Regions from separate parts of the Fictibacillus sp. 26RED30 genome, predicted to be linked through region 2. Evidence: riboswitches for the same ligand, from Rfam matches in the RefSeq annotation. Region 2 holds a riboswitch; each other region holds the start of a gene.
The links. Region 2 has a riboswitch for thiamine pyrophosphate ahead of tenI (thiazole tautomerase TenI). Riboswitches for the same ligand answer to the same signal wherever they lie in the genome.
Positions count from the first base shown of each region.

Region 1: another riboswitch for thiamine pyrophosphate. It lies ahead of tenA (thiaminase II); the one in region 2 lies ahead of tenI (thiazole tautomerase TenI).
Region 3: another riboswitch for thiamine pyrophosphate. It lies ahead of thiT (energy-coupled thiamine transporter ThiT); the one in region 2 lies ahead of tenI (thiazole tautomerase TenI).

Region 1 is NZ_JACZDV010000001.1:1,564,526-1,574,797, forward strand. Features, by position in the region: gene IHV11_RS08020 (DUF2238 domain-containing protein) at 1-115, shown strand, start outside; gene IHV11_RS08025 (hypothetical protein) at 205-504, shown strand; gene IHV11_RS08030 (energy-coupling factor transporter transmembrane component T family protein) at 534-1,331, opposite strand; gene IHV11_RS08035 (ABC transporter ATP-binding protein) at 1,315-2,766, opposite strand; gene IHV11_RS08040 (ECF transporter S component) at 2,780-3,361, opposite strand; gene tenA (thiaminase II) at 3,363-4,067, opposite strand; TPP riboswitch at 4,153-4,260, opposite strand; gene IHV11_RS08050 (manganese-dependent inorganic pyrophosphatase) at 4,396-5,325, opposite strand; gene IHV11_RS08055 (glutamate synthase subunit beta) at 5,431-6,909, opposite strand; gene gltB (glutamate synthase large subunit) at 6,935-10,272, opposite strand, start outside.
Region 2 is NZ_JACZDV010000002.1:305,699-315,970, reverse strand. Features, by position in the region: gene IHV11_RS14285 (Ig-like domain-containing protein) at 1-2,232, shown strand, start outside; TPP riboswitch at 2,346-2,452, shown strand; gene tenI (thiazole tautomerase TenI) at 2,522-3,142, shown strand; gene IHV11_RS21400 (FAD-dependent oxidoreductase) at 3,126-3,389, shown strand; gene IHV11_RS14270 (FAD-dependent oxidoreductase) at 3,277-4,167, shown strand; gene thiS (sulfur carrier protein ThiS) at 4,173-4,367, shown strand; gene IHV11_RS14260 (thiazole synthase) at 4,372-5,139, shown strand; gene IHV11_RS14255 (MoeB/ThiF family adenylyltransferase) at 5,136-6,152, shown strand; gene IHV11_RS14250 (hypothetical protein) at 6,191-6,472, shown strand; gene yidC (membrane protein insertase YidC) at 6,501-7,250, shown strand; gene IHV11_RS14240 (DMT family transporter) at 7,601-8,521, opposite strand; gene IHV11_RS14235 (DMT family transporter) at 8,882-9,814, shown strand; gene IHV11_RS14230 (ABC transporter ATP-binding protein) at 9,902-10,272, shown strand, end outside.
Region 3 is NZ_JACZDV010000001.1:1,853,285-1,863,556, reverse strand. Features, by position in the region: gene rlmN (23S rRNA (adenine(2503)-C(2))-methyltransferase RlmN) at 1-277, shown strand, start outside; gene IHV11_RS09500 (Stp1/IreP family PP2C-type Ser/Thr phosphatase) at 189-1,043, shown strand; gene pknB (Stk1 family PASTA domain-containing Ser/Thr kinase) at 1,040-3,073, shown strand; gene rsgA (ribosome small subunit-dependent GTPase A) at 3,076-3,966, shown strand; gene rpe (ribulose-phosphate 3-epimerase) at 3,966-4,613, shown strand; TPP riboswitch at 4,635-4,741, shown strand; gene thiT (energy-coupled thiamine transporter ThiT) at 4,833-5,402, shown strand; gene IHV11_RS09475 (thiamine diphosphokinase) at 5,399-6,043, shown strand; gene spoVM (stage V sporulation protein SpoVM) at 6,148-6,228, shown strand; gene rpmB (50S ribosomal protein L28) at 6,423-6,611, opposite strand; gene IHV11_RS09460 (Asp23/Gls24 family envelope stress response protein) at 6,846-7,208, shown strand; gene IHV11_RS09455 (DAK2 domain-containing protein) at 7,224-8,900, shown strand; gene sdaAB (L-serine ammonia-lyase, iron-sulfur-dependent subunit beta) at 8,997-9,659, shown strand; gene sdaAA (L-serine ammonia-lyase, iron-sulfur-dependent, subunit alpha) at 9,672-10,272, shown strand, end outside.

The sequences.
Region 1 (10,272 bases), on a different contig from region 2:
AGGAGATATTTGGGATGCTCAATGGGATATGTCACTTACGCTACTCGGTTCACTCCTCGCATTGCTATTGCTCACTTCATGGCATAACAAGTTGATTAAAAAAGAAAAAAGGTAATTTTATTGTTTCATTAGTATTAGATCAATTTGATGCAAACCCTTCTATTGTTTTCTTTTTTTCGTCATAAACAAAACTGAGGTGAGAAAATGCAAAAAGTAAGCTCGACCGTTTGTACATTTATTGCGGGGTTTCTGTTGTTCTTTGCATGGTCTGGTTATTTAAAGGATGAGTTTAATATAAGTGAGTATCGAGGTTTCATCGTTAAAAAGGAAAGAACGGATAAAGTAATTAGCATTGGAGATTCATTCGTAACAGAACCACATTACATGGTTTTCTTTGAGAATGGTAAGAAGCTTCGTGTATCTAACGCTATATATATGAAGATAAAAGAAGGCAGACATACCGTGCTGATGAAACAAAATGATAACATCATCTTAATGAAATAAAGAGACTGAAGGAATATAGTTTCAGTCTCTCAATCAGATAAATATCTCACATCCGTGTTTGGTAGGAATGGATAGTGGTTAGAAAGGAGATAGGCGAGTCCTATCAGAACAAGAAAATAGCATAAGAATATTAGATCATTTCTTGAAAAACCGACCTCATAATAAAAGGTCCTTTTTCTGTTCGATTGAAATCGTTTTGCTTCCATTGAAACGGCTATACGATAAGCTCTACGAATGCTTTGTGATAATAAAGGAATCGCTAGCCTCTCTATTTTTTTAAGCAAGTGATTTTTTTGTTCGATTCCTCTAACTCTTTGAGCATTGATAATAATTTGGTATTCCTCAATCATGATAGGGATTAATCGAATGGCTGCCATGAAGCTATAAGCAAACTTCGGTGGCAGTTTAAGTTGTTGCATGAGAGAATAAAACAGCATAACTGGTTTGGTAGTTAAAGCAAATATCAATCCAAGTATCGCAAATGATAAAGCTCTAAATCCTAAATGAATGCCTCTTATCAAACTCTCCTCTGATATTTGAATATATGCCCATTTAAACAAGATCGTTTCTCCCTTTCCAAATAGAATCATGGAAGAAGAAGTTGATAGAAAAACAAACAAAAAGGGCAGAGATAGTAAGAGTAATTGCTTATAAGAATATCCTGTACCAAATATAAACAATGTTAAGATCACGCAAGAAAAACCGACCATGAAGTTAAGATAATGAATGTTGATGGCTAATATGAACAGACCCAATATTGTTAGTAGTTTTAGAGATGGATTTATGCTGTGTAACCAAGTGTACTTCCCACTAAATAATGAATTCATGCAGAATCCCCCTCTGTACGTTACCACCTTTATTGAGTTGAAGATCAGTTACAATTCTACCGTTCTGTACCTCCCATAACCGTGTTGCAAAACGTTCGGTAATATGATGATCATGTGTGACCATGAGAATGATCGTTCCTTTTTGACGCTCTTGTTCGATCATTTCCAAAATCTTAAACGTGTTTAAAGAGTCCTGACCAAAAGTTGGTTCATCAAGAAGCAAAATATTTGGTTTTTGTAAAAAAGCAGTGGCCACACTTAGACGTCTCTTCTGACCAACAGATAATTGATAAGGATGCTGCTCCTTTTTGCTTGTCAACTCCAGAGAAGAGAGTATCTCTTTTACATCGGATTCAATTTCTTGGTCGTTTTTTAATCCATAGGTTATTTCATCATGAACTGAATTTGTTAAAAATTGATATTCAGGGTTCTGAAATACGAGGTAAAGAAGTCCAGAGATGTCTTTCGTTTTTCGAATAGGTACATCATTGATAAAATAGTCTCCAGATGTTTTTATGAGCTGCATCAGAGCCAATAATAATGAACTCTTTCCTGCTCCGTTTTCACCCATTATTGTGACCCATTCTCCTGAATGGACTACTAAGTGATCTACCACGATCTTAACTTCTTTGTTTCGATATCCTTTGAAAATCTGTAACTTCATGGTGTTTGGTAGTTCTTTCTTGTTATTCATGATTGGTTCTCGTTTATAATCATCCCATGCACCAGGGTACCAAATTCCAAACTCTTTGATCTTTTCCTTATAATGAGTAAAGACCATTGAAGTGTTTCCATCAGCAAGAATTTCTCCATCTGGAGTAAATACAATGAGACGATCAGCGAAATCTAGGATTTTCTCAATTTTATGTTCAACAATGATCAACGTCTTATCTTTCCATATTCTTTTTACCGTTTCCCAAATTTGTTCTGTACCCTTTTCATCAATAAAAGCAGTCGGTTCATCTAAAAATATGACATCTGGTTTCAGTGCTAATACAGATGCAATCGCTAATCGTTGCTTCATCCCACCAGATAGATGTTGAATCGGTGTATGAATGTTCTCAAGCTCAAGACCAACCTCTTTTAATAAAGAACAAATCTTGCTAGACATCTCTTCACGAGGCACTTCCAAGTTCTCAAGAACAAATGCTAATTCTTCATCAACATAGGGCATACAGAACTGAGTATCAGGATCTTGAAATACAAATCCCCATTGATCAGGGATTTGTATGTCATCACATTTCATAGGAATATCAATTGTTCGTGGTACTAGTCCAGAAAGAACCTGCAACAATGTGGATTTGCCACATCCGGAGGTGCCAAGAAGAAGCACTTTTTCACCACGATTAATAGACAAACTCATATCTCTAAACAGCATTTTTGATTCGCCTGGAAACTTTAATCTCAGATTTCTCACAGAAGTTACGCTTGTCATCCAACCACCTCAGTTATTGATCTAACGCTTCATGATCCTTTTTTGACGAAGATCGTACTAAATTCGTCACACCTGTAGCCTCTAAAGCTTTTGCGATAGAAACGGCAAACAATCCTGTAAACAAGATAGAACCGATTATTCTAAATACGATAAATAATGTTAGATTCCATGTTGAAAGATCACCGATATATCCTTTGTAAAAGTCCATGATTAAAGATCCTGTACATGAACCTAGTGCAGCAAGTGAGATGATGAAAAGGTCAAATCGTTTATAACGAAATGCGAATAGGATAAATTCTGCAAACAATCCTTGAATGAGTCCGTATAGTAACACTTCAAGTCCAAATTCAGAACCCATCAAAAATTCTCCTGAAGAAGCAGCAATTTCAGCCAATAGGGCAACTCCAGGCTTTCGAATGATTAGGAATGCAACTGTCGCCGCCATGAACCACATCCCATATATCAACTGATCGATGTGAAGGCCAAACGGTTTTACGGCATAATACAGAGGTCCCCAAATCTTATACAGTATGCCAAATGCGATAGAGATTACGATTGTTACAAGGATATCCGTTAACTTTAACCCCTTTTGCATACTACCCTTCACTCCCGATCGTCGACGTGGTCAGGCTGAATGGAATCGTCCATTTTTCCAATGTATAAGCCATCTCCCAGAAGGAATACTCATACTGACAACTGATCAAGAAATGTTGAATCATCTTATTTCTCTCCACATCGCTTGCTTTTTCAGCCAATTGATTCAGTCTATCAATCTGCTCTTGTACAAGTTCTGTGAACCATTCACCGCCATATGCAGCGATCCACTCTTGATAGATGGGTTCTTGTGGTGTCGCCCCTTTGAATGTTTCACCAATCTCTTGATAGATCCAATAACAAGGCAGAATGGCTGCGATAATTTCTCCCAAACTTCCAGACTCTGCAACTCGGTAAAGGTGAGATGTATAATGGTAAGCAGTGGGAGCAGGTTCAAAATCAGCTAGTTCTTCTTCTGTCACTCCAAGCTGTTTCATAAATGTCTCATGAAGTCCTAACTCCGCGTCATTTGTACCTTGTGCATGTGCTGCCATTCTAGAAGTCGTATACAAATCCTCAGCTCTTGCAGCCCCCATCGCTTGTATTCTTGCAAAATGAGATAAATAATACGAATCTTGTAATACATAGTACCTGAAGCGTTCTAAAGAAAGGTCACCATCTGCAATTCCCTTCACAAATGGATGTTGAAGGTTCGCTTCCCAAATAGAAGCCGCTCTTTCTCGCAAGATATCAGTAAATGTGTTCATATGAATCCTCCTTGTTTTATCCAACAAAAAAACCACTCTCAGCTAAGAAAGTGGTTGTATATGGAGAATTCAAAACAGGAATAAAGACTCCGCAACACCACTTCCCTACGCTGGTATAATCCAGATCAGGTTCTAAGAGTCTCAAAGTCGCACTTTGATCTCAGCCTTATAAAAGGCACCCCTAGTGGTTCGTTTTTATATAGTTGGTTTCTGTCTTAAATGATAGCAGTCTCTTTTAGATTGTCAACTATTTTTAAGAAACACGACCTTTGTATAACAAAGTAAAAGGGCAAAGCCGTAGTATGGCATTACCCTTTAAAATCTTCATTTATTTGCTCATCGCTTCTGTTAAAACAGGTACGATTTGTTTTTTACGAGAAACAACACCTTTAAGGATGGCTGTATTGTTTTCTAATTTAACGTTATAAGCTTCTTCAACAGATTGTGATCTCTTACCAAGAGCTAACGCTGTCGAATCATTTGTTAAAATATCTGTTACAACAAACATGAACAGGTCTAGACCTTTGTCAGCAATCACTTTAGTAATCGCTGATTCCAAGTCTTCTTGATGCTTTAGTACATCGCTAGCATCAACCGTATTCACTTGAGCAACTTCAATTTTGTTTTCACCAATGTTAAATTCTTTAGCATCAAGTGAAATCAATTCTTCAACAGATTTATCACTTAAGTCAGCACCTGCTTTTAGCATTTCTAGACCGTACTTTTCCGCATCTACACCAGCAATTTCAGCAAGCTCGCGTGCTGCGGCAACATCTTCTTCTGTACAAGTAGGTGATTTAAACAACAATGAGTCAGAAATAATGGCAGAAAGCATAAGTCCGGCAATGTTTTTCTCAACTTGAACGCCTTTCTCTTTGTACATCTTGTTTAAGATTGTAGCTGTACAGCCAACAGGTTCAGCACGATAGTATAAAGGATCGCTTGTTTCAAAATTCGCGATACGATGATGGTCAATAACTTCTAATACTCTTACTTTGTCAATGTCATTTGCACTTTGTTGACGTTCATTATGGTCAACTAAGATTACCGCGTTTGCTTCAGCAGAAACATGTTCAACTAAACGAGGAAGTTCAGCTTTAAAATAATCTAATGCATATTGTGTTTCACCATTGATCTCACCTAGGCGAATAGCTTCTACGTTTTGTCCTAATTTAGTCTTCAAGTCAGCGTAAACGAGAGCTGATGTAATCGTGTCAGTATCTGGATTTTTATGTCCAAAAATAAGTACTTTTTCCATGCGTCTACTCCTTATAAATAAAAGAATTGTTTTAGCCTAAGCCCTATTTTATCATATATAAAAAGCTTTTGGCTTTTGGAGTTTATTGTAGCATGGAAAAAAGTATTAAGGCAAAATCGTACTTCCCATCAACGATAGATCCACTTGACGTGCACAATCACGTCCTTCTTGGATCGCCCAAACGATTAAACTTTGACCACGTCTAGAATCACCTGCTGCAAATACTCCATCTACATTTGTTCTATAGTCACCATGTTCAGCATCTACTTTGTTATGTTTAACTTCAACACCAAATTCTTTTAAGACTGGCAGTTCTGTACCCTCAAAACCGATCGCGATGAAAACAAGATCAGCTGGCCAGATTTTTTCAGATCCAGGAATTTCTTCAAAAACCATATTTCCTGCATCATCTGATGTTCTTTTCATCTGAATCGTATGAAGTTCTTTTAATCGACCATTATGATCTGATACGATTTTTTTCGTTTGAACGGAGTACTCTCTTGGATCATGTCCATATTGAGCAGTAGCTTCTTCATAGGCATAATCCATTGTGAAAATGTTAGGTTGCTCTGGCCACATGTTTGCATCACTGCGCACATCAGGAAGTTTAGGGTGCTTACCAAATTGAACTACACTCTTACACTTTTGTCGAAGAGCCGTTGCCACACAGTCAGCACCAGTATCGCCACCACCAATTACGATTACATTCTTACCTTCTGCATCAATAAGTGGTTCAGAAACTTCGATGTTCAACAGCCTCTTCGTTGCTTGTGTTAAATAGTTCATAGCAAAATGAACACCATCAGCTTCTCTTCCTTGAAGAGTTAAATCTCTTTGTTTCTGTGCACCTGTACATAGAATTATAGAATCATATTGAATCTTTAGTTCCTCAGAGGTAACATCTTTTCCCACCTCTGTGTTAAGAATAAAATCAATACCCTCTTGTCTTAATAATTTGATTCTTCTTTCCACAACATCTTTATCCAACTTCATATTGGGAATTCCATACGTTAACAATCCGCCCGCTTTGTCTGCTCTCTCATAAACGGTAACAGAATGCCCCGCTTGGTTCAGCTGGTCAGCAGCAGCAAGTCCAGCTGGTCCTGAACCTACAATAGCTACTTTTTTTCCTGTTCTTCTTTCTGGAATCCTAGGTTGGATCCAGCCGTTTTCAAACCCTTTATCAATAATTGCTTTTTCAATGTTCTTTATGGTTACAGCAGGTCCAGCTAATTCAACTGTACATGATCCTTCACAAGGAGCAGGACAAACCCGTCCTGTGAATTCAGGAAAATTGTTTGTTTTCATCAAACGATCAAGCGCTTCTTTCCATTTTCCGCGATAAACCAAATCATTCCACTCAGGTATCAGGTTGTTAATAGGGCAGCCTGCAGCAGCCCCATTAATCTCGATACCAATATGACAAAAAGGTGTACCACAATCCATGCATCTAGCGCCTTGCCTTTTTAACATATCTTCTGGTTGTTTTTTTGTATACTCTTTCCAATCCTTAAGACGTTGGAGAGGCTTTCTCTCTATCGTTTCTTCTCTCGGGTATTCCAAAAATCCGGTTGGTTTTCCCATGTAAAATCTCTCCTCTCATCTCAATTTATTTCAGGATTAATTTTGTCGGTCCAGGTCTGCCACTTGCTTTCGCTGCGCTTGAACCTGCTTCAAAAGCGTTCATAATCGCTTCATCTTCGGAATATCCAGCTATTTTCTCTTCTTCTATTTTCTTAATCATTTCTTTGTAATCATGTGGAATGACTTTCACAAAATGTGACTGTTCCACTTTCCAGTTTTGAAGGATTGCTGAAGCTTTTTTACTTTGAGTGTATGAAAAATGATTAATAATCATCTGCTTGACTGTTTCTGTTTCTTCAGAATCCATTAATCTTTCAAACTCAATACCTTCTTTATTACACAATTGTTTTAATAAAAGAGGCTGATGTGTGTAGATATAAGCGATACCTCCACTCATACCTGCTCCAAAATTCTTTCCAACATCTCCTAGGACAACTACTCGACCACCAGTCATATATTCACAGCCATGGTCTCCGATTCCTTCGACAACAATGTTAGCCCCACTGTTTCTAACTGCAAATCTTTCTCCAGCTAAGCCGTTAATGTAAGCTTCACCACTCGTTGCTCCATAAAAAGCAACATTTCCTAAGATGACATTATCATCAGCTAAATATTCAGCCATTTTAGGAGGTGCAACAATCAATTTGCCTCCTGATAAGCCTTTTCCAAAATAGTCATTACTGTCGCCGTTCAGATAGAGAGTCATGCCTCGTGGCACGAATGCTCCAAAGCTTTGTCCAGCAGATCCGCTAAAGTTAAGCGTTACAGTATCTTCAGCAAGACCTTCTTCACCAAATCGTTTCGTTATTTCACTACCAGCAATCGTACCTGCTACACGATTCGTGTTCTTAATTGGAAGGTTGAATGAAACAGCCTTCTTCGTTTCTAAGGCAGACTGCAGTTTCGGTAAGATCTCATTCATATCGAGTGATTGATCAATCTTATGATTTTGAGAAGTCTGTTTCGTACGAATACCGTCTGCTTGATAAAGAAGCTTTGATAAGTCGAGATGCTTCGCTTTCCAGTGATTTTTCGCACGATCTCCAACTGTTAAAACGTCAGTGCGCCCGACCATTTCCTCCATCGTACGGAAACCGAGTTCAGCCATGATCTCACGAATTTCTTCAGCCACGAATCTCATGTAATTGACAACATGATCTGGGTCACCCATATATTTTTTTCTTAATTCGGGATTCTGTGTAGCTACACCTACTGGACATGTATCAAGATGACAAGCACGCATCATGATACAACCTAATACAACGAGTGGTGCTGTAGCAAAACCATATTCCTCAGCGCCTAACAATGCTGCAAGCACAACATCTTTACCTGTCATCAACTTCCCGTCTGTCTCGAGGGTGACACGTTCACGAAGTCCATTAAGCATCAACGTTTGATGTGTTTCAGCAAGTCCTAACTCCCAAGGAAGTCCAGTATGTTTGATACTTGTCTTCGGTGAAGCTCCAGTTCCACCGTCATAACCACTTATAACGATTACATCAGCTGCGCCTTTTGCAACACCGGCAGCTATCGTTCCAACACCGGATTTCGCCACAAGCTTAACACTAATTCTTGCTTCGCGATTAGCGTTCTTAAGGTCATGGATCAATTGGGCCATATCCTCGATCGAATAGATATCATGATGTGGCGGCGGGGAGATCAGACCTACTCCTGGCGTTGATCCACGGACATCTGCTACCCAAGGATAGACCTTATTGCCAGGCAACTGTCCACCTTCACCTGGTTTAGCTCCTTGTGCCATCTTGATCTGCAGTTCATCTGCATTTACAAGATAGTGGCTTTTCACACCGAATCTACCTGAAGCAACTTGTTTAATGCTGCTTCTTCGGTTATTGCCAAGTTCATCTGGAACAAAACGCGCTGGATCTTCTCCGCCTTCACCACTATTGCTTTTTCCGCCTAGACGGTTCATTGCTATAGCAAGAGACTCATGTGCTTCTTGACTGAGAGAACCGAAAGACATAGCACCAGTTTTGAAGCGCTTTACAATCTCTTCTACAGGTTCAACTTCATGGAGTGGTATAGATTTTGTTTCAGGAGCAAATGAGAATAAGTTTCTTAAGAAAGTTGTTCTCTCGTCATCTGCCAATTTTGAAAACGTTTTAAAAAGTGAATAATCATTCTTCCGACAAGCCCATTGAAGGGTATGAATCGTTTTTGGATTAAAAGCATGATGTTCACCAGTATTCCTCCATTGAAAGTCACTACCTGAATCTAAAGTGTCATCAATGGTCTCTTTAAAGCCTTGTTGATGTCTAAGGGTAGCCTCTTTTTCAATCTCAGCTAACGTGATTCCATCGATTTGAGAAGCCGTAGCTGGAAAATATCGATCGATCACTTCTTTGCCGATTCCGACTGCTTCAAAAATTTGAGCGCCTCTATAGCTTTGAACGGTTGAAATACCCATTTTTGACATCACTTTAACGATGCCATCTGTTATTCCTTGTTTATAGGTTTTGACTGTCTCTGATAACGAAAGTTTAATATGTTCATCAAGAATCGCTTCTTCAAATGTTTTATAAGTTAAATATGGATAGATAGCATCTGCACCGTATCCAATGAGCGCTGCAAAATGATGAACTTCTCTAACTTCACCTGATTCAACCACCAAACTTACTTTGGTGCGCAATCCTTCTTTTACGAGATGATGATGTAGAGAACTAACAGCAAGTAAAACAGGAATCGGAATAGAAGATTCACTCATTTCTCTGTCTGACAAAACTAATAAAGTTGCTCCATCTTGTATCGCTTCTTCTGCACTTTTAAACAAGTTTATTAAACCGAGTTCCAAATCTTCCGAAAATAAAGTCTGTAGAACAGTTGTTTTGAATTCATAAATCATGTTGTCTGTGATTTGATTAAACTCATTCGTTGTTAACACAGGAGAATTCAATTGAATTCTTTTAGCATTCTGCGGTCCTGGATGTAAGAGATTTCCTTCAGCCCCAAGCAGCGTCATCGTTGAAGTAACAATCTTCTCACGAATAGCATCGATCGGTGGATTCGTAACTTGCGCAAAGAGCTGCTTGAAATAATTGAATAGTGATTGAGGATTATCGGACAGAACTGCTAAAGGTGTATCATTACCCATAGAACCGATCGGATCTTTTCCTTCAGTAATGACAGGAATTAAATATTTATGAATATCTTCATACGTATATCCAAAAGCTCTTTGCTTCCTTCTTACATTTTCTACTATGATCTCCGTCTCTTCGCTATCTTGATCTAGGTGATGAAGCCCATTTGTAAGCCATAGTTCGTATGGTTCCTTACTTGCCATTTCCGTTTTGATCTCATTGTCCGTGATGATACGTCCTTCTTCGAGATCAATCAAAAGCATTC
Region 2 (10,272 bases):
TATGAGAGTTTATCAGTAAGTCCGCAACAAGCAAAAATAAACGAACAGGTTTGGTTTGATCTTTATGCACCTGATTCTGCCTATTTTATGCTGGAAGCGCGTCTCACGTATCTGTCTCCGCAGGGAGAAGAGCATGTAATTGAATTATCAGGTCCAAACCATTGGAAAGGACAGTTTACAGCTACTTCTTTAGAAGAAGTTGGTACGTGGCAACTTCAAAGTATTTATCTATACGATGACAGCTATAACAGTAGTACGTTTAAACGTGAACAAATTGAGCAACCTGAAGATTACGACTTTACTATATTAAATGAAGTGCAAGAAGTAGATGTAACAGCACCAACTGTGGATGCGATTACGTTTGAAAAAGAACAAGTGCAAGCCGGTGATTTTACAAAGGTTACTGTAACAGCAATTGATGATTCAGGAGTAGAGTGGATAACTCTTGGGCTTTATAATACAACTGGACGCGGAAATAATCACGTAACTGATTTTATAAAAACAGAAGATGGAACGTTTGAAGCCACGTGGTGGGTTCCGCAATTTACAGACCCTGGTGAATGGAGAGTGGATTGGGTAAATGCTGGTGATGCAGCAGGCAATCAGTATAGTTGGGACGATTATATGGGTGAGTACCCAGCATTCTTTGACACTATTCAAGTGATGAACGACAATCCTGACAATACAGCACCAACGGTATCAAGCATTCAATTTGTAAATGAAAGCGTAGAAGCAGGCAAAGATAATACCATTCAGCTTGTAGCAGAAGACGACATCTCTGGAATCAACTTTCTTTCAGTAGAAATGAGAAATGAGATGGGACAACGACTTTATATAGATGGAATCTATCCAGATGAAGAGGGTTCATGGTCAGCCAATTTTGTTGTTCCATCTTATATGAAAGATTCAACGTTTAAAGTTTGGAATGTATACACACAGGACAATGCAGGAAATGTTGATCATCAGTATTATGAAGAAGAGTATCCAGTTGGATTTGATACATTTTTGGTTATAAACGAGAACGACGATGTGAATGCACCAATGATTGAAAGTGTAACATTTGAAAAAGATTCAATGGTTACTGAAGATTCAAATACAGTAAGAGTTGCGGCAAGTGACGATAACAGTGGTATCGAAAGTATTGAGATTTACATGACGAGCCCTACCGGTAAAGGAGAAACGAGCACAGCCCTTTTTCCTAACGATGAAGGCATCTTTATAGGAGAGTTTACAATTCCGCCTTACACTGAACCAGGTGAATGGAGAGTTTCTAAAATTATCGCTAAAGACTTTGCAGGTAATGTTTTAGATAATAGGTATTCAGCAGAAAACTATCCAAATACATTTGATACGTTTTCTGTAGAAAACACGGAATTTGATTTTACACCTCCAACAATTAATAAAGTAATTTTCCAAACACCAGAAGTAAAAGGTAACGAAGAAGCAAAACTAACAATTTACGCTGAAGATTCTCAAACCGTACCAGCTTATATTGAAGTTGAATTAGTGAGTCCAAGTGGTACTCATATGTTAAAAGGAAGCTCTGATTATTTGGATGAAAGCGGATTGATGCACATCTCAATACCAATACCTAATGATGCTGAGTATGGAGATTGGCTTGTGAAACATATAAGAGTTATAGATTTAGCTGGAAACGAAGCGAATTATTCATACAGTAGTGATGACTATCCAGCTGAATTTGGTAAGCTTTTTGTAAACAACGATAAGATTGCTCCAAGCATCCCTTTTGTTAATGAAGTTAGCGATAATACTGCTATAATAACGGGCAATGCGGAGCCGCTTTCAACAATCACTGTTTTAGCAGATGGAGAGTTTTTGGCAAAAGGCAAGGCGACCAAAGATGGTACCTTTACCGTTGAAATCCCATCACAAAAAGTGGGCACATTATTAACAGTAAGCTCTGCTGATGCAGCGGGCAACGAGTCAGATGCTATTACAATTACAGTTTTAGATAAAACAGCGCCTAAAGCTCCAACCGTTGTTAAAGTGACAAAGGAAACGATTGCAGGTATGGCAGAACCGCAATCAACAGTTACAGTTACTGATAAAGTCGGAAATGTGATTGGTTCCTCTAAAGCAGATGAAAAGGGAAGCTTTGTGGTTAAGTTTATCAAACAAAAAAATCATGCCATTTTGTTTTTAAATGCAGCGGATGCTGCTGAAAACAAAAGTGATAGGGTAGAGGTTTATATAAAGGAAGCTAGAAAATAGATAAACACCAGTCAGAGTATCATACTTTGGCTGGTTTTTTGTACCTATTTTCTCCAACGGGTTGTGATGAAAGCCCTTTATCGATAGAATAGTAGTATAGAAAACTAAATAGTCATTACCACTAGGGGTGCCTTTGTTAAGGCTGAGATTAAAGTGAACTTTAAGACCCTTGGAACCTGATTTGGTTAGAACCAGCGTAGGGAAGTGGTGTGTGGATCAGATACTTCGCTATAAATATTAAAAACTGTGAAACCACCTCTTTGCTGCATAAAGGAGGTGGTTTTTTATTATGGAAAAACAGCTTCATGTAATTACTACGGGAAGGCAAAGTGATGAAGAGTTGGTTAGGATAGCGAAACTCATTCATCCGTACATCACGGCGCTGCATGTACGAGAAAAAACAAAGTCTGCGAAAGAACTCAGTCATCTTATCCATCTTCTGCAGAAAGCTGGAGTGCCTCCCTCTAAAATCATCGCAAATGATCGAGTGGATGTAGCGCTTTGTACAGGTGTAAAAGGTGTTCAGCTGACACACCACAGTTTAGATGTGTCACAAGTGCGAAGAGCTCTGCCTGAAATGATGCTCGGCTGCTCAGTCCATTCTGTTTCAGAAGCACAGGATGCTGAACAAAACGGCGCCGACTTCATCATGTATGGTCATATTTTTAAGACTTCTTCCAAACGTGATGCGGAGCCAAGAGGGTTAGATCAGCTCCAACGTGTGGTAGATCAAATCACAATTCCGGTCATCGCGATCGGAGGCATTACACCAGAAAACGTACGGAATGTCATCGGAACAGGTGCATCTGGAATCGCCGTGATGTCAGGCATTTTAGAAGCAAAATCACCACTACAAGCGGTGAAGCTGTACAAACAACAACTGGAGGTGTGGGATGCGCACAACGTATGATGCCATCATTATTGGAGGCGGCGTGATCGGCTGTTCCATCGCCTATGAGCTTTGTAAACGAAACAAACGTGTGCTGCTTCTTGAAAAAGAAACAGTAGGAAGTAAGGCGTCGAGTGCAGCAGCCGGCATGCTCGGTGCAGAGATGGAGTTTGAGACCGATCATCCACTCTATCGGCTCGCAAAAGAAAGTCGGGACTCTTTTACCCCTTTATCACAGGAGCTTTTCGATCCAGAAGGGGATTTATGAACTCGCGTTTACAGAGGAAGAAGCGGTTGATTTAAAAAGAGAAGCGACCAAGCGTCGAGATCAAGGTGAAGCAGTTTTCTGGCTCCCGGCACACGACCTGCTTAGGAAAGAACCTGCGTTGTCGCCACTTGTAAAGGGAGCTCTCTATTTTGAAAAAGATGCTCAAGTGTCACCTGTTAAGCTTATTCGTGCCCTATATCAGTCCGCAAAAATTCTCGGTGCCGAAGTTAGAGAGCATACCAGTGTGGTTCAGCTTCTCCAAACTGGCAACAGGGTGACAGGTGTCGTAACAACGAAGGAAACGTTTCATGCTGATTCCATCATAGTAGCTTGTGGGGTGTGGAGCTCGGATATAGAGCCTTCACTAAAAATGGTGCCAGTAAAAGGGGAATGTCTTTCCTTTAAAACGAAGCTTCCACTACTCACAGGTACTGTAAAATACAAAAACTGTTACCTCGTTCCAAAGCGAGAAGATCGAATTTTTGTTGGCGCGACAAGTACACCACACGTCTTTAATGAAGAGGTTACATTTTCAGGTCTATTTGAATTGATGGAGAAGGCAAAACAAATCGTTCCTGAACTAAGTGGTGCTGTTTTTGAAAAAGCATGGGGAGGCATCAGGCCCCAAACGCTATCCGGTCAACCCTATATCGGTCCTTCTCCACATAAAGAGGGGCTCATTCTTGCAACGGGGCACTATCGAAATGGCATTCTGCTTTCTGCTATAACTGGAAAAAGGATTGCCGACCATATTGAAAGCGAGGTATATCATTCGTGAAACTTATGATAAATGGAGAAACGGTCATGGTGCCAGACACTTTGCAGTCGATCACAGATCTGCTGAAGCACCTTAACTTACATGACCAAGTTGTGATTGCAGAAGTGAACGAAGAGATCATCAATAATCAAAAACAAAGTGAAACTCAAATAAAAGAAAACGACAAGATCGAACTTGTTCGATTTGTTGGCGGAGGTTGATTGTATGTTAAACATTGGACACTATTCCTTTTCATCTCGATTACTTTTAGGTACAGGCAAATACCCGGACTTTAAAACACAAAAAGAAGCGGTAGAAGCTTCTGGTTCAGAGATTTTGACGTTTGCGGTTCGTAGGATGAACATCTTTGAAGAAAGCCAGCCAAACTTTTTAGAGATGCTTGATCTGAAAAAATACACATTGTTACCGAACACAGCAGGTGCGAAAACGGCAGCAGAAGCGGTACGCATTGCAAAACTGGCGAAAGCATCGGGATTATGTGATATGGTAAAAGTAGAAGTCATCGGATGCGATAAAACGCTGCTGCCGGATCCAGTGGAAACGTTAAAAGCAACAGAAGAGCTATTAAAAGAAGGGTTCATCGTGCTTCCTTATACGTCAGATGATGTGGTCCTTGCTAGACGATTAGAAGAACTCGGTTCACATGCAATCATGCCTGCCGCTTCTCCAATCGGTTCCGGGCAAGGAATCATTAACCCGCTCTACTTAAAATTTATTATCGAGCAAACGAAGGTTCCGGTTATTGTTGATGCCGGTATCGGCAGTGCGAGTGACGCGATGATCGCGATGGAACTCGGAGCAGACGGTGTGCTGTTAAACACAGCCGTTGCAGGTGCGAAGGATCCTGTGAAGATGGCCCTCGCGATGAAAATGGCTGTAGAAGCTGGAAAGCTAGGGTATGAAGCGGGAAGAATCCCGAGAAAAGAAACGGCAACAGCGAGCAGTCCTTTAGAAGGGTTGAGTGTGAAGTGAATGAACGTTATTCAAGACAGGAATTATTTAGCCCGATCGGTATAGAGGGGCAAGCAAAAATACGGACAAAAAGCGTGCTCATCGTTGGCGCAGGCGCGCTAGGTGCGGGGAGTGCTGAAGCTCTTACACGTGCAGGGGTAAAACGGATTGTTCTTGTTGACCGCGATTACGTGGATTGGACGAACCTTCAGCGTCAGCAGCTCTATTCGGAAGAAGATGCGAGAAAACAGCTGCCAAAAGTAGTCGCTGCAAAAAATAGATTGAATCAGATTAATTCTGAAGTAGAAATTCAGGCACAAGTGATGGACATGGGGATTGAGGAAGCAGAAGAATTAATCTCTGGCATCGATCTGATCATGGATGCGACCGATAATTTTGAGACGCGGTTGTTGATCAACGATTTGGCGCAGAAATATAAAGTTCCGTGGATTTATGGAGCGTGTGTAGGAAGCTACGGAATTTCTTACACGATTTTACCTGGAGATGGACCGTGTTTGAACTGTTTGCTTGATAAGATTCCAGCGAACGGCCAAACATGCGATACGGCAGGAATTATCTCTCCAGCTGTTCAGATGGTCACCGCTTATCAAACAGCAGAGGCGTTAAAGATTTTAGTTGAAGACTATGCATCTATCAGGAAAAAAATCGTAACTTTTGATACGTGGACCAATCAGCACGTTCAATTAGGGATGGGAAAAGCGAAGAAGGTAGATTGTCCATCTTGCGGAGCTAACCCAACATATCCTTATATAGAAAAAGGCGCTGCGTTAAAAACAGCTGTTCTTTGCGGTCGGGATACTGTTCAAATCCGTCCCGCTCATGCTGTTGAAATTGATTTACAAGAGATGGAGAAAAGATTATTGCCACATGGTGACGTTCGCTGTAATCCTTATTTACTGGAGCTTCAAAGTGGCAGTCACCGCCTCGTTCTTTTTAAAGATGGACGTGCACTTGTTCATGGAACGAAGAATACGGCAGAAGCGAAATCTCTGTATCATAGATTTATAGGGTAAGAATTTTGTATAATGAAGTATAGGAGGTGATTTGATTTATGGAGTTTTTTGATCTGCTGTATCAAACGGACGCATTAGTTTTATCCATTAGTATCGCACTAACGTTCATTATAGCTAAGCAGCTTTCGGTCGTTCATCGATCTCTTGTTCATAGATCAAATCACCATGTGAAGCAGGACAGGCTATGTTACGAGAAGAGAATGACCGATTCTCACCTCGTTCAAAACTATTGCTTCATTCGAGACGAGATCGCACGGACAATGTTTAGAAAAGAAACGCCAGATGATAAAGAAGGGCACGTTTACTCCTTGTTTGCTTAGATTTTTTTAAAAACAAGGAGGAACAAATTTGAAGAAATATATATCCATTCTTTCATTGCTAGCGATTTTTCTATTATCTGGGTGCAATAACACACCGATTACAGCAGAAAGCCCGGGTGTGTGGAACCATTTTTTCATCTACCCGTTTTCAAAGCTCATTCAATATGTGGCGTATCTGTTTAACGATAGCTATGGAATTGCGATCATCCTCTTAACGATTGTGATACGATTCCTGATCATGCCGTTAACGTTGAAACAAACGAAAAATCAGGAAAAGATGAAAGAGATCCAGCCTGAGATCCAACAGCTTCGTGAAAAACACAAGGGGAAAGATCGAGAATCTCAACTGCAATTACAGAATGAACTGATGGCTGTTTATAAAAAACATGAAGTTAACCCGTTATCGATGGGGTGTTTGCCCCTCTTGATTCAGATGCCGATTCTGTTTGCGTTTTATTATGCAATCATCAAAACGAAAGAGATCGCATTGCACAACTTCCTTTGGTTTAACTTAGGCACAGCAGATCCTCTGCATCTGCTTCCGGTGTTAGCGGCTTTAACAACGTTTATCCAATATAAAATGAGTACAACGGAGCTCGCTGCTTCAAATCCGCAAATCAAAATGATGGGTTACGTGATGCCGATCATTATCCTGTTTTCGGCATGGAAGCTGGCCGCTGTTCTGCCTCTTTATTGGATGGTCGGGAATGTGTTTTTAACGATTCAAAATGTTGTGCTGCAGAAACGGAAGAAGAAAGCAGCTTCTGCTAGTTTGTAATAAATGTTTTCGTATTCCTTGTTGCTTTTGAAAGTAGTTGATTTCCGTTCCAGATGCTCGCTTTCCGCGGGGCAGACGGTGAGCCACATTTGTACGTTTCCGTATAAGTGTCTCACCTGCCCGCCTTTAGAGGTTTCTTGCTCCTGCGTCTACAAGTTAATACTACGTAGTAAGCTTCCTCGTCGCATGCCTTGCAAGAAGTATCTCATGTGGTAGGCACGCATCTTCCACTCCAATCAAAAGTCAAAGAAGGAAATAAAAGATTTAAAAGCAACATTTTTTAGAAAACAGCCTAAGGAAAACGACCAGATCTTTAATCTCTGGTCGTTTTTTATGTTCAATAAATCATCCTAAGCCGCGTGTTTTTTGCGCAATCTTCTGTTCCGTATCTCCTCAACTGCACCAGAGCCTAAGAGGACACCGGTGATAATGAGCAGGAATCCGAAGATGTGCTGAAACAAGATCTGTTCACCTAAAAAGAGGTAGGCGCCAACGAGAGCAAAGAATGGATTCAAGTTAATAAAGATTGAAGCTTCTGACGCTCCGATTTTACCGATCGCCTCATTATAGAGCATATGACCGACTGCTGTCGCAATACAAGCTGAAGCGAAATAGATCAGCCATAGCGAAACGGTCGAATTCTCAACGACTCCTGCAAATCCTTGTGGCTCTTCGATCAATCCGATTACTATCAGGAAAAGTGAACCGATCACCATCATATAGCCAGTCATGAGTCGAGGATCTAACGTGTGCGCTACGCGCTTGATGAGGATAAAGCTTACAGCTTGCGTGAGAACAGATAATAAAATGTATCCATCACCGAACGAGATCCCTGCTACCTGACTGTTTCCTTCTAAAACGATGAATGCAACACCTGAGAACCCGAGAAGAAGTCCGATCGATTTTAAGAGCGTAAGAGGTGTTCCTAAAAACGAGATGGCAAGAATAGTCGTTAGAAGTGGCGACATTCCCATGATCAACCCGCCGTTCGTGGCTGTTGTTTCGGTTAAGCCGATGGATAGAAAATAATGATGCGCAACAACATTAAAGATCGACGCCAGAAAGACATACCAAAACTCTTTTTTCGTAAGCCAGCGAACTTTTTTTATTATAGAGAGAAGCAGAAATACGGTTAAGCCCGCAGTTAGAACACGAATTCCAGTGATTGTAACAGGCAAAAAGTTCGTAACCAGAATTTTCGTTGCGGTTACGTTTAACCCCCACACCACCATCACCAGGAATAAAATCACATACGTCCGATACGCTTTCATTATGTCATCTTCTTTCTTCTGCTTATTACTTCATAAAGTAAAGTATTTCAATGATTTTAATTTCCATTGTACAGCATTCAAAGTGGATTTACAGGTAAAAAGCTTACAAATTTTAGATTGAGGCGAAATGACCATATCTACTTTAAAAGGTAGTCTGCTATAGTGGGAGAAAATGATTTTGAAGTTGTTGATAGTGGGTCTGTCAGGTTACATTTTGTCGAATCGCCTTTATTTTTGATTTTAGACTTAATTGGGAGCTGTTTAGACTTAATGTGTGGCTGATTAGACTTAATCTGCTATGAAAACGACTTAATTGAACCCCAAAACGACTTAATCTCTAAAAAAGAGGTGATCCTCACCATGCAAAGAGTTAATCCGTATGTACTTTTAGTGATCGCAAACTTAATATGGGGCGGGAATTTTGTGATTGGACGTGCGATAGCGAGCAGTTTACCGCCAGTAACACTCTCTTTTTTGCGATGGTGCACCGCATTTCTCATTTTTCTTCCGTTCGCCGTCCCATTTTTACGAAAAGAGTGGCCGATGCTAAAAAAGCAGTGGCAAGTTGTCCTCATCTTATCGATTACTGGAATCACGGGCTTTAACACGCTTTTATACATTGCCCTGCACTATACGACGTCAATAAATGCATCCATCGTTAACACGTCAACACCAATTCTTCTTTTCTTGTTATCGTTTATTTTTCTCAAAGAGAAGCTTAACACCAAACAGGTGGCAGGAGCGCTACTTTCGCTCGTTGGATTGCTATTTATTATTTCAAAAGGCTCAATCACCATTTTACTGCAGCTGTCGTTTAATAAAGGTGACTTGATCGTGATTGGGGCTGTTATCTGCTGGAGTATTTATTCGCTTCTTATTCGAAGATATGCGGGAATTCTCCCTACATACAGCACGTTTGTTGTAACGGCATTTCTTGGCATCCTCATCTTGCTGCCATTTTCAATAGTAGAGATGCAAACGAAAGAAATTGTATGGTCATTAGCTACTATCGCAACCATTCTTTATACGGGAATCTTTGCATCGATCGTTGCGTTCATGTCCTGGAATACAGCGGTTGAGCGAGTCGGTCCGAGTAAAGCCGGAGTCTTTTTGAACTTGATCCCTGTGTTTGCTGCGATCTTTGCTGTTCTTTTTATCGATGAATCGCTCGCATGGTATCAAGGAGCTGGAGGTGTGCTCGTTATATTGGGTGTTTTTATCTCAACACGCATTACAAAAAAAGAAAAGCATATACAAAGGGCAAGTAGAAGCGTTAAAGTAATAAGTAAATAATTTACAAAATTTACGAAACTTTTCTTATGATTCACTCGTATTACAATGTGAAAAGAGAGAGTTATGATAGGAGGAATTGGGGAGCACATGACAACACATACGTTAGAACTTAAGAACTTAACGAAAAAGATCAAAGGCAAGACCATTGTGGATGATCTATCGTTTTCTGTAAGAGAAGGTGAGATTTTCGGTCTGCTCGGTCCGAACGGAGCGGGTAAGACGACAACGATTCGAATGATCGTTGGGCTGATCTCTATCACGGACGGAGACGTTCTGATCAACGGTGACAACATTCGAGGTAACTTTGAAAAAGCGATGGAACGCGTTGGTGCAATCGTTGAAAACCCGCAGCTGTACGATTATATGACAGGCTACAAAAACCTCATGCAATATGCGAGGATCATGCCGGATGTGACAAAGGAAAGAATTGACGAAGTCATTGAACTCGTTGATCTGAA
Region 3 (10,272 bases), on a different contig from region 2:
TGAATATGGTTTGTTCGGTAAAGTTAACGATTCCGTAGAACACGCGAACGAGCTAGCAGACTTAATCAAAGATATTAAGTGTCACGTAAATCTTATCCCAGTAAACTATGTACCAGAAAGAGACTATGTCCGAACACCGAAAACACAAATTTTCAAGTTCTTAGAGACGTTAACCTCCAGAGGCATTAATGCCACCATCAGAAGAGAACAAGGACATGACATTGATGCTGCATGCGGTCAGCTGCGTGCGAAGGAACGTAAAGAAGAGACGAGGTGACGGGAAGATGCAAATTGCCTTTCAAACAGACGTTGGAATGGTAAGGAAGCATAATGAAGACAGCGGGGAAGTGTTCACAAAGGGTGAACACTTTCTTGCAGTTATCGCAGATGGAATGGGTGGACATAAAGCAGGAGATATCGCTAGCCAAGAAGCCCTTAAAGTGATGAAAGATGCATGGTCTCAATTTGAAGAAAACATGGAAAACGTAAAAGACTGGATCCAGAACGTTTTAAAAGATACGAATAAACATATCTTTGATTTTTCTCAGGAGAATCCTGAAACTAGAGGTATGGGAACTACGGTTGTGGCTGCTTTAGGTACGAATAAAGAAATTACAGTCGCACATATCGGTGACAGCCGATGTTATCTGTATTCGAATGGGGAACTGAAAAGAGTAACGGATGATCATTCACTAGTCCAAGAACTAGTGAAATCTGGTCAGATTACAGAGGATGAGGCAGAGATTCATCCAAGAAGAAACATGATCATGAAAGCTGTCGGTACTGATGAAACCGTAGAAGCTGAGTTTAATACGATCACTTGGCACAACGGTGACTATCTTTTGCTTTGTTCGGACGGTCTATCAGATAAAGTATCTTCTAAACGTCTTCAAGAAGTGTTTGAAGATCAAATGGAATCCGTTACCGAGAAGGTAGAACGATTGATCACTTGGGCAAAAGATGCCGGTGGAGAAGATAACATTACTGCTATCCTTATACAGAACAGTGCTGACACAGAAACAAAAGGGGAAGCAATAACATGATAGGAAAAAGAGTCAGTGGCCGCTACAAGCTTTTAGAAGTTATCGGTGACGGCGGAATGGCCATCGTTTATAGAGCAAAAGATTTAATATTAGATAGAGATGTAGCAGTAAAGGTTCTACGATCTGAGTTTAATAAGGACGAAGATTTCATCAGACGATTTAAAAGAGAAGCTGAATCAGCAACGAGTCTTAACCATCCGAACATTGTGAGTATCTATGATGTTGGAGAAGATGAAGAGATCTATTTTATCGTGATGGAATATGTGCAGGGAAAAACACTAAAGCAATACATAAAAGAACATGGCAAGATCTCGGTAGAAGAATCTCTGCATATTATGAAGCAGATCGTTTCAGGTATGGCGGTCGCTCATGATCATGGAATCATTCATCGCGATATTAAACCGCATAATATATTAATTACTGATAACGGTACAGCAAAGTTAACAGACTTTGGAATTGCGCTCGCTATTACTTCAGCAACGATCACGCATACAAACTCTATTCTTGGATCTGTTCACTACTTTTCGCCTGAACAAGCAAGAGGCGGTATCGCGAACGCAAAATCTGATATCTATTCTTTCGGAGCAGTACTCTATGAAATGGTTACAGGAAGAGTTCCGTTCGTTGGAGATTCGCCGGTGTCGGTTGCTTTAAAACATCTCCAAGAAAACGTGATCGAACCACGAAGATTGAATCCTGAAATCCCACAGAGTGTGGAGAATATTGTTTTAAAGTCGTTGGCGAAAAATCCTTTAAGAAGATATGACAGTGCTGATGAACTGTTGAGGGATATGAGTTCAGCGTTAGATCCAGACCGTATGTATGAACAAAAGTGGAACGAAGAAAACGAGGAAGATGAGAAAACAAAGTACATTCCTCCTATAGTCGTGCCACCAATCGAAACACCTGTGAAGAAAGCAGAAGAAGAAAGAGAAAAAGAAAAAGAGAAAAAGCCCGAAAAACCTAAGAAGAAAAGAAACTGGTGGCTTATTTTACTTATATCACTTCTTTTGTTAGGCGGTGCGGGAATAGCTGCTTTCACGATGATGCCTTCTATCTTTTATGTTGAAGAAGTCAGTGTTCCAGATGTAGCGGGAGAAGAATATGTAGATGCTTTTGATAGCTTGAGAGCCGAAGGGCTTGAAGTGAAACGGCAGGAAGTATTTGATCCCGAGATTGAAGAAGGTCTTGTAGTAAGGCAAGATCCATCTCCAGGAACAAAAGTGAAACAGCAAGCAATCGTTACGTTATTCGTATCAAAAGGACCTGAAAAGGAAAATATGCCTGATCTAGAAGGCTATAATATAGAAGATGCGAAAGAACGTTTGAAAGAAGATGGCTTCTCACAGATCAATATCGACTATGAAGAATCAGACACAGAGCCAGAAGGTACTGTGCTCGAACAAAGTCCTGATCGTGATGAAAAAGTAACACCTGCAGAAACTGAAGTTACACTAACAGTTAGTTCTGGAACACCAACCGTTCAAGTTGAAAACTTAATAGGTGCGACAGAACAAGATGTAAATACGTTTGCTAAGAATGCTGGTCTTACCGTTGAATTTTCAAAAGAGTTTTCTGATACGGTCGAAAAAGGAAGAGTGATCTCACAAGAGCCATCTCCTTTTACGCAAGTAGAAAAAGGAGCAACGATCTCTGTCGTTCTTTCTGATGGCCCAGAAGAGTCAGAAGAGCCTCCTGCTGAAGAGGAACCACCCGCCGAAGACCGTACAGTGACAAAGGATATCGAAGTTAAGCTAGATAAGAAGAACAGAAGAGAACCAGTTACAGTAAGGATTGTATATTCCGATAAAAACGCTTCAAATGAAGTTTTTGTTGAAGAACAGATTACAGACAAAAAGAAATATCAGCTGCCTCTGACGATCGCTGAGGGAGGTTCTGCTTCTTACGTTGTATATATCAACGGAAAAGAAGAGGAATCGGAGACGATAAACTATGATGATGCTAAAAGTGCTAACGCAAGAATGAGTAATGATAATAATGATGATGAGGAAGGGGACGATGGTGATTAAGCATGCCTGAAGGAAGAATTGTTAAAGCGCTCGCTGGTTTTTATTACGTTAAGGAAAATGGTAAGGCTGAAGTTTTCCAATGCAGAGGAAGAGGTAATTTTCGCAAAAAGAAAGTAAATCCATTGGTAGGGGACTGGGTAGAATACGAGTCAAGCAACATTACAGATGGATACATTCTTGATGTGAAGGAACGCAAAAACGAGCTAGTTCGTCCTCCTATCGCGAACGTGGATCAAGCCATTCTAGTTTTTTCAGCTACAGAACCAGATTTTAGCACGCTTTTATTAGACCGCTTCCTTGTTCATATTGAAGCGAACGATATCTTACCTGTTATTTGTATCTCAAAAATGGATCTTATACAGAAACCTGAAGAGATCGAGGAAATCAACCATTATATAGAGGCGTACAAAACATTAGGTTACGAAGTCATTCCAACTTCGACGAAAACAGATGATAGTCTTGAAATGTTCTATCCACTTTTCAAAGATAAAGTTACCGTGTTTGCAGGGCAGTCTGGAGTTGGTAAATCTTCCCTTTTGAATGCGATCAATCCAGAGCTTATGCTTGAGACAAATGAGATTTCAAGCCATTTAGGCCGAGGGAAGCACACGACTCGTCATGTGGAACTCATTCTCTTTGGTAATGGCTTAGTTGCTGACACGCCTGGGTTCAGCTCGCTAGATTTCTTAAATATTGAAGCGGAAGACTTATCGATGTACTTCCCAGAAATGGACGAGCTTCGGGGCGATTGCAAATTTAGAGGGTGCTCACATACGTCTGAACCGAAATGTGCAGTTAAAAAAGGGGTAGAGGACGGAGTCGTTCCAAAGTTCCGCTACGACCATTACGTAAGTTTTTTACAAGAAATTAAAGATCAAAAACGGAGGTACTGATGATTAAAATAGCTCCATCTATTCTGTCGGCTGACTTCTCAAGGTTAGGCGATGATATAAAAGCTGTAGAAGAAGCGGGTGCTGATTATATTCATGTTGATGTGATGGATGGCCATTTCGTACCAAACATCACGATTGGACCACTTGTTGTTCAAGCGATCCGACCTGTTACAAAACTTCCGTTAGATGTACATCTCATGATTGAAAATCCAGATCGATACATTGAAGAGTTTGCAAAAGCAGGTGCTGATATTATTTCTGTGCATGTTGAAGCATCACCTCATCTACATCGAACGGTTCAACTTATTAAACAACAAGGTGTAAAAGCGGGTGTGGTGATTAATCCAGCAACACCAGTCGATTCTATCAAACACATAATACAAGATGTTGACCTTGTATTGCTAATGACTGTTAATCCTGGTTTTGGTGGACAAGCGTTCATAGAGAGCGTAGTGCCCAAGATCAAAGAAGTGTCCGATCTCGTACAAACACAAGGATTGAACGTTGAGATTGAAGTTGATGGCGGCGTAAATCCAGAAACAGCTCGTCTTTGTGTGGAAGCTGGTGCGAATGTATTAGTTGCTGGTTCTGCCATTTATGGGAAGAAAGATTTAAAGGATGCAATAAAAGCCATTCGTGGTGTATAATTGATTAAAGAAAATTAAATAAGCAACCACAGGGGGAGTCCTTTAAAGGGCTGAGAGGGGAGTGTTCTCCCGACCCTTTGAACCTGAAGCTGGATCATACCTGCGTAGGGATGTGGAGTCGTATGACTTTTTGAATGTATATCTAAAAAGCAACCGAGCTCACATGCCGGTTGCTTTTTTTGTTTTTCTTTTAGCATAGAAAATAGGGGGTTATCATGTATGAAAACAAACAACATATCATTATTAACAGAAATCGCTATCATGTCTGCTTTATCATTGATTTTAGGTTTAATTAAATTTGCTGGTCCTTGGCCACAAGGTGGTTCTGTTTCGTTAGAGATGGTTCCAATCTTTTTAATGGCTTTTAGAAGAGGGCTAAAGGCAGGGGTGCTTACAGGCTTAGCTGTAGGACTGCTTCAGCTTCTTGTGAATCCTTACGTTATTCATCCAGCACAGATGATCTTAGACTATCCGTTAGCGTTCGCTCTAGCGGGCGTTGCGGGGGCATTTGCACCGTCTATCACTCAAGGTGCCAGCAGGAGAACGTTCTTGATGGTTATAGGAATTTTCGTAGGTTGCTTGTTAAGAACGATCTCACATGTATTATCAGGGGTTATATTCTTTAGTGATCTAGCAGAAGAGATGAACATATGGCTCTATTCGTTCTTATACAACGGGTCGTTCATGGTCGTTATTTTCGGGATTACTGCTCTAGTCGTTATACTACTAACAAACACAGCTCCTAAACTACTGCACGCTGCTCATAACGGTCGCCATCAAGCAGCATGAAGATAAGCATAGTTGCAGGAGGTCCGGAGCATTTGATTCCTGATTTGAAGCCATATGATCTATCATCGGATCATATTTGGATCGGTGTCGATAGAGGAACCCTCTTTTTATTGAGAAATGATATCTTTCCACTGTATGCATTTGGTGATTTCGATTCTGTTTCAGATGATGAGAGAAGAAGTATAATGAACTCTTCGATAAAAGTGAATCAATACCGATCAGAAAAAGATTCCACTGACATGGAGATCGCATTAGAGTGGGCGTTGAAACAGAATCCAGAACAAATACTCATATTCGGTGCGACTGGTGGAAGGTTAGATCACGAACTGATGAACATCCAACTTTTATTTAAAAGTCGGAACAATCATGCAGATGTAAGGATTAAGGATACAAGGAATGAGATCTCACTTCATCTACCTGGATGTTATGAAATTGAGCAAGATCACAGATACTCATATATCTCATTTCTAGCTCAAAGTGAAGCAGTAACAGGCATCACCTTAGAGGGATTTAAATACCCGTTAGACCAAGCTAAACTTCAGGCTGGTTCATCGTTATGTGTTTCCAATGAGCTTGTAAATAAAAGTGGTACTTATTCTTTTGACTCCGGCATAATATTGATGGTAAAGAGCCGTGATTAAAAAATCACGGAATACAGGCCCCAAAGCACCTTTTTATAAAAAGGGGAATAAAGTATTTATTGTTTAGCTCTTATCATTTTTTATGGGCCTGGAGGAGGGGTAAGATGAAATTTTATACCATTAAACTTCCTAAATTTTTGGGAGGCTTCGTACGTGCCGTCTTAGGTTCTTTCAAAAAAGGATAACAAACAAAAAAAGCGCCTGTGCGCTTTTTTTGTTTGTTTTTTATGAGTGGTTCTATGAAAGTAGTTGCTTTCCGCTCCAGATTGGATGATTTACTGTCCAGTTTAAAGAAAATACTGTCCGCTTGAATCTATTTTGGTCATCAAAGAGCTTTTTGGGCAAAGAAAAAAACAGCAGCGGTTGCTGCTGTTTTTATTTATACACGTTCAACTTTGCCAGATTTAAGGGCACGAGCAGATACGTATACGCGTTTAGGCTTTCCGTCCACAAGAATACGAACCTTTTGGACGTTAGCTCCCCAGCTTTTCTTTGATTTGTTCATTGCGTGAGAACGCTTGTTACCAGTTTTAGGTCCTTTTCCAGTAATAAAACATTTACGAGCCATGTAGGTGAACCTCCTTTACAGCAAAAAAGCTTTGCATCAATTCAATCGTATGTTAAATACTAAATAATATTAGCATGACTTCAGTAGCAATGCAACATATTCGTAAAAGGTTTTCAAGTAAATTTCCTTGACAATACTATTTACATAGTGTGAAATGTAGTAGTCCTTTCAAAATAGGCTGATGTATAGTAAAATATTTGTTAGCCATTTAACAAATTAAAGGGGGATATAAGCATGTCCATTGAAATGAAAACAACCTATGGTCAAATTGATATTTCTAATGAAGTAATTGCCACTATAGCCGGTGGAGCAGCAATTGATTGTTACGGAATTGTTGGCATGGCATCAAGGAAGCAATTAAAGGATGGAATAACTGAACTTTTAGGACGTGAAAATTTCTCCCGAGGGATCGTTGTTCGACAAGAAGAGGATGAAGTACATATTGACATGTACATCATCGTTAGTTATGGAACAAAGATTTCTGAAGTGGCTCATAACGTTCAGAACAAAGTGAAATATACCCTGGATCAAATGCTTGGTTTGGCGGTTGACTCAGTCAATATCTACGTTCAGGGTGTCAGGGTGACAACCCCTTAGTTAGGAGGAAGTTTTGTGTCTTTAAAAGTATTAGATGGAAAAAAGTTTTCAAAAATGGTACTCGAGGGTGCTTCAAACTTAACACGGAATGCAGCAATGGTCGACGCACTTAATGTTTTCCCTGTACCAGATGGCGATACAGGAACGAACATGAACTTAACGATTACTTCTGGTGCAAAAGAAGTAGAAAAAAACACGTCTAGTCAAATTGGCGCTGTTGCCAGTGCTTTTGCTAAAGGCTTATTAATGGGAGCGCGTGGAAACTCTGGTGTTATTCTTTCACAGTTGTTTAGAGGATTCTCTAAATCAATCGAAGGAAAAGAGACGATTAACGCTGCTGAATTTGCCAATGCATTTGATAAAGGTGTAGAAACTGCTTATAAAGCAGTTATGAAACCAGTAGAAGGTACGATTTTAACTGTAGCTAAAGACGCTGCAAAAAAAGCAGTTAAAGAAGCTAAAAAATCAGACGATATTCTATACATTATGAAAGAGCTTGTTAAAGAATCGAAAGCTTCCTTAAACCGTACTCCTGATCTACTTCCGGTTCTAAAAGAAGTTGGCGTTGTTGATTCTGGTGGACAAGGGTTAGTCACTGTTTATGAAGGGTTTTTAGCTGTACTTGAAGGCAAAGAGCTGCCGAAAGTATCTGTTAACGCTCCTTCGATGGGCGAACTTGTTAACGCAGAGCATCATAAAGCACAGATGCACATGAAGACGGAAGATATCCATTTCGGATATTGTACAGAGTTCATGGTAAGGTTCGAAGATAAAAAGATAAAAAGTAATCCATTCGATGAGATCAACTTCCGTAATGAGTTAAGTCAACATGGTGATTCCTTACTAGTCGTTGCTGATGAAGACGTGGTAAAGGTTCACATCCATACGGAGCAACCTGGTAATATGCTAACACTTGCACATCGTTATGGCAGCTTGATCAACATCAAGATCGAAAACATGCGTGAGCAGCACTCAGCGATTTTAGAGAGCGAGAACGAAGTTATCCCTTCGTACTCACAACCTGTTTCTGAAAAGAAAAAGGAATACGGAATCGTTACTGTTGCAATGGGTGAAGGAATCGAAGAGATGTTTTCATCGATGGGCGCATCAGTTATCCAAGGTGGACAAACGATGAACCCAAGTACTGAAGATATCGTAAAAGCAATTTCTGAGGTTAACGCAGAGAAAGTGTTCATCCTTCCGAATAACAGCAATATCATCATGGCATCTGAACAAGCTGCAAGTGTTGTTGATGAAGAAGTTGTGATCATCCGCACAAAAACAGTGCCACAAGGTATCGCTTCTATATTAGCTTTCAATCCTTCTGCTGATATGGCAGAGAACGAAAAGAAGATGAACGAAGCCATTACTTCTGTTAAGTCTGGCCAAGTTACTTATGCAGTTCGTGATACATCTATCGATGGTGTTGAAATTGCTAAAGGTGACTTTATGGGAATCTCAGAAGGAAAAATTCTAACTTCTAAGACAGACAAACAAGAAGTAACGAAAGAACTACTCTCAAATATGCTCGATGAAGATTCAGAGATCGTTACGATCATCTATGGTGAAGATAGCTCTGAGGAAGAGGCACAGGAACTTGCTGAATTTATTGAAGAAAAGTATCCCGATGCGGAAGCTGAAATTCATAACGGTAAGCAGCCGATCTATTCATTCATCTTATCAGTAGAGTAAAAAATGAAAAGTATTCTCTCTTAAACTTAAAGTATGATAAAGTTAAGAGGGAATACTTATTTTTATGGGAAAAAACGCAACTTGAAGGAGAACGTTATGAAATATAAAAGTGTGTTTGATATTATCGGTCCCATTATGATTGGGCCTTCTAGTTCACATACAGCCGGCGCGGCGCGCATCGGTCGAGTAGCGAGAAGTCTTTTCGGAAGGAAACCTAAATATGCAACCATATCGTTCTATGGCTCTTTTGCAAAAACCTATCGTGGTCACGGAACGGATGTTGCGATCGTTGGCGGAATCCTAGATTATGACACGTTTGATACTCGAATTGTGGATGCGCTTACAATCGCGAAGCAAGAGGGTATCGAAGTAAAGATGACCGCCGAAGATGCTATCACGGACCATCCAAACACAGCTCGTGTAATTATTGGGGATGACGACGATAAAATTGAAGTAGTTGGAATTTCGATCGGTGGCGGGAAAATTGAGATTACAGAGCTTAATGGGTTTGTACTGCGTTTATCTGGAAATCACCCAGCTCTTTTGATCGTTCATAATGATAAATATGGAGCGATAGCAGGAGTGGCAAATATATTAGCTAAGCACGAGATTAATATTGGTCATATGGAAGTATCAAGAAAAGAAAAAGGGAAAGAAGCTTTGATGGTTATTGAGATCGATCAGAATGCAGATGAGATCATCATTAACGAACTAAATTCTCTCCCGATTGTTCAACAAGTAGTAAAGATACACGATTAAGAGGTGAGAAGTATGTTTCGTAATGTAGCTGAATTAATAGAATTAGCTGAGTCGAAAAATTGTAAGATCTCAGAGATTATGATACAGCAAGAAATGGATGTTACTGGGCGTTCTAGAGAAGAAGTTCTAGGGTTCATGGATCGAAACTTAAGAGTGATGGAAGAAGCCGTCATGCGCGGAATTACAGAAGATGTGAAATCACATTCTGGTCTAACCGGAGGGGACGGAAAGCTTCTTCAAACGTATATTAAATCTGGTAAATCTCTATCAGGCGAACTTATGCTTGATGCCGTAAGCAAAGCAATGGCAACAAATGAAGTGAACGCGGCAATGGGTACGATTTGTGCAACGCCTACTGCAGGTTCTGCAGGAGTCGTTCCTGGTACTCTGTTTGCGTTAAAAGAAAAATTAAATCCTACCCGAGAACAAATGATTGAGTATTTGTTTGCTGCAGGTGCGTTTGGTTTTGTAGTCGCAAACAACGCTTCTATCTCTGGAGCTGCAGGTGGATGCCAAGCTGAGGTGGGTTCTGCTACTGGTATGGCAGCAGCGGCGATCGTCGAACTTGCAGGAGGATCACCTTCGCAATCAGCCGAAGCAATGGCGATCGCAC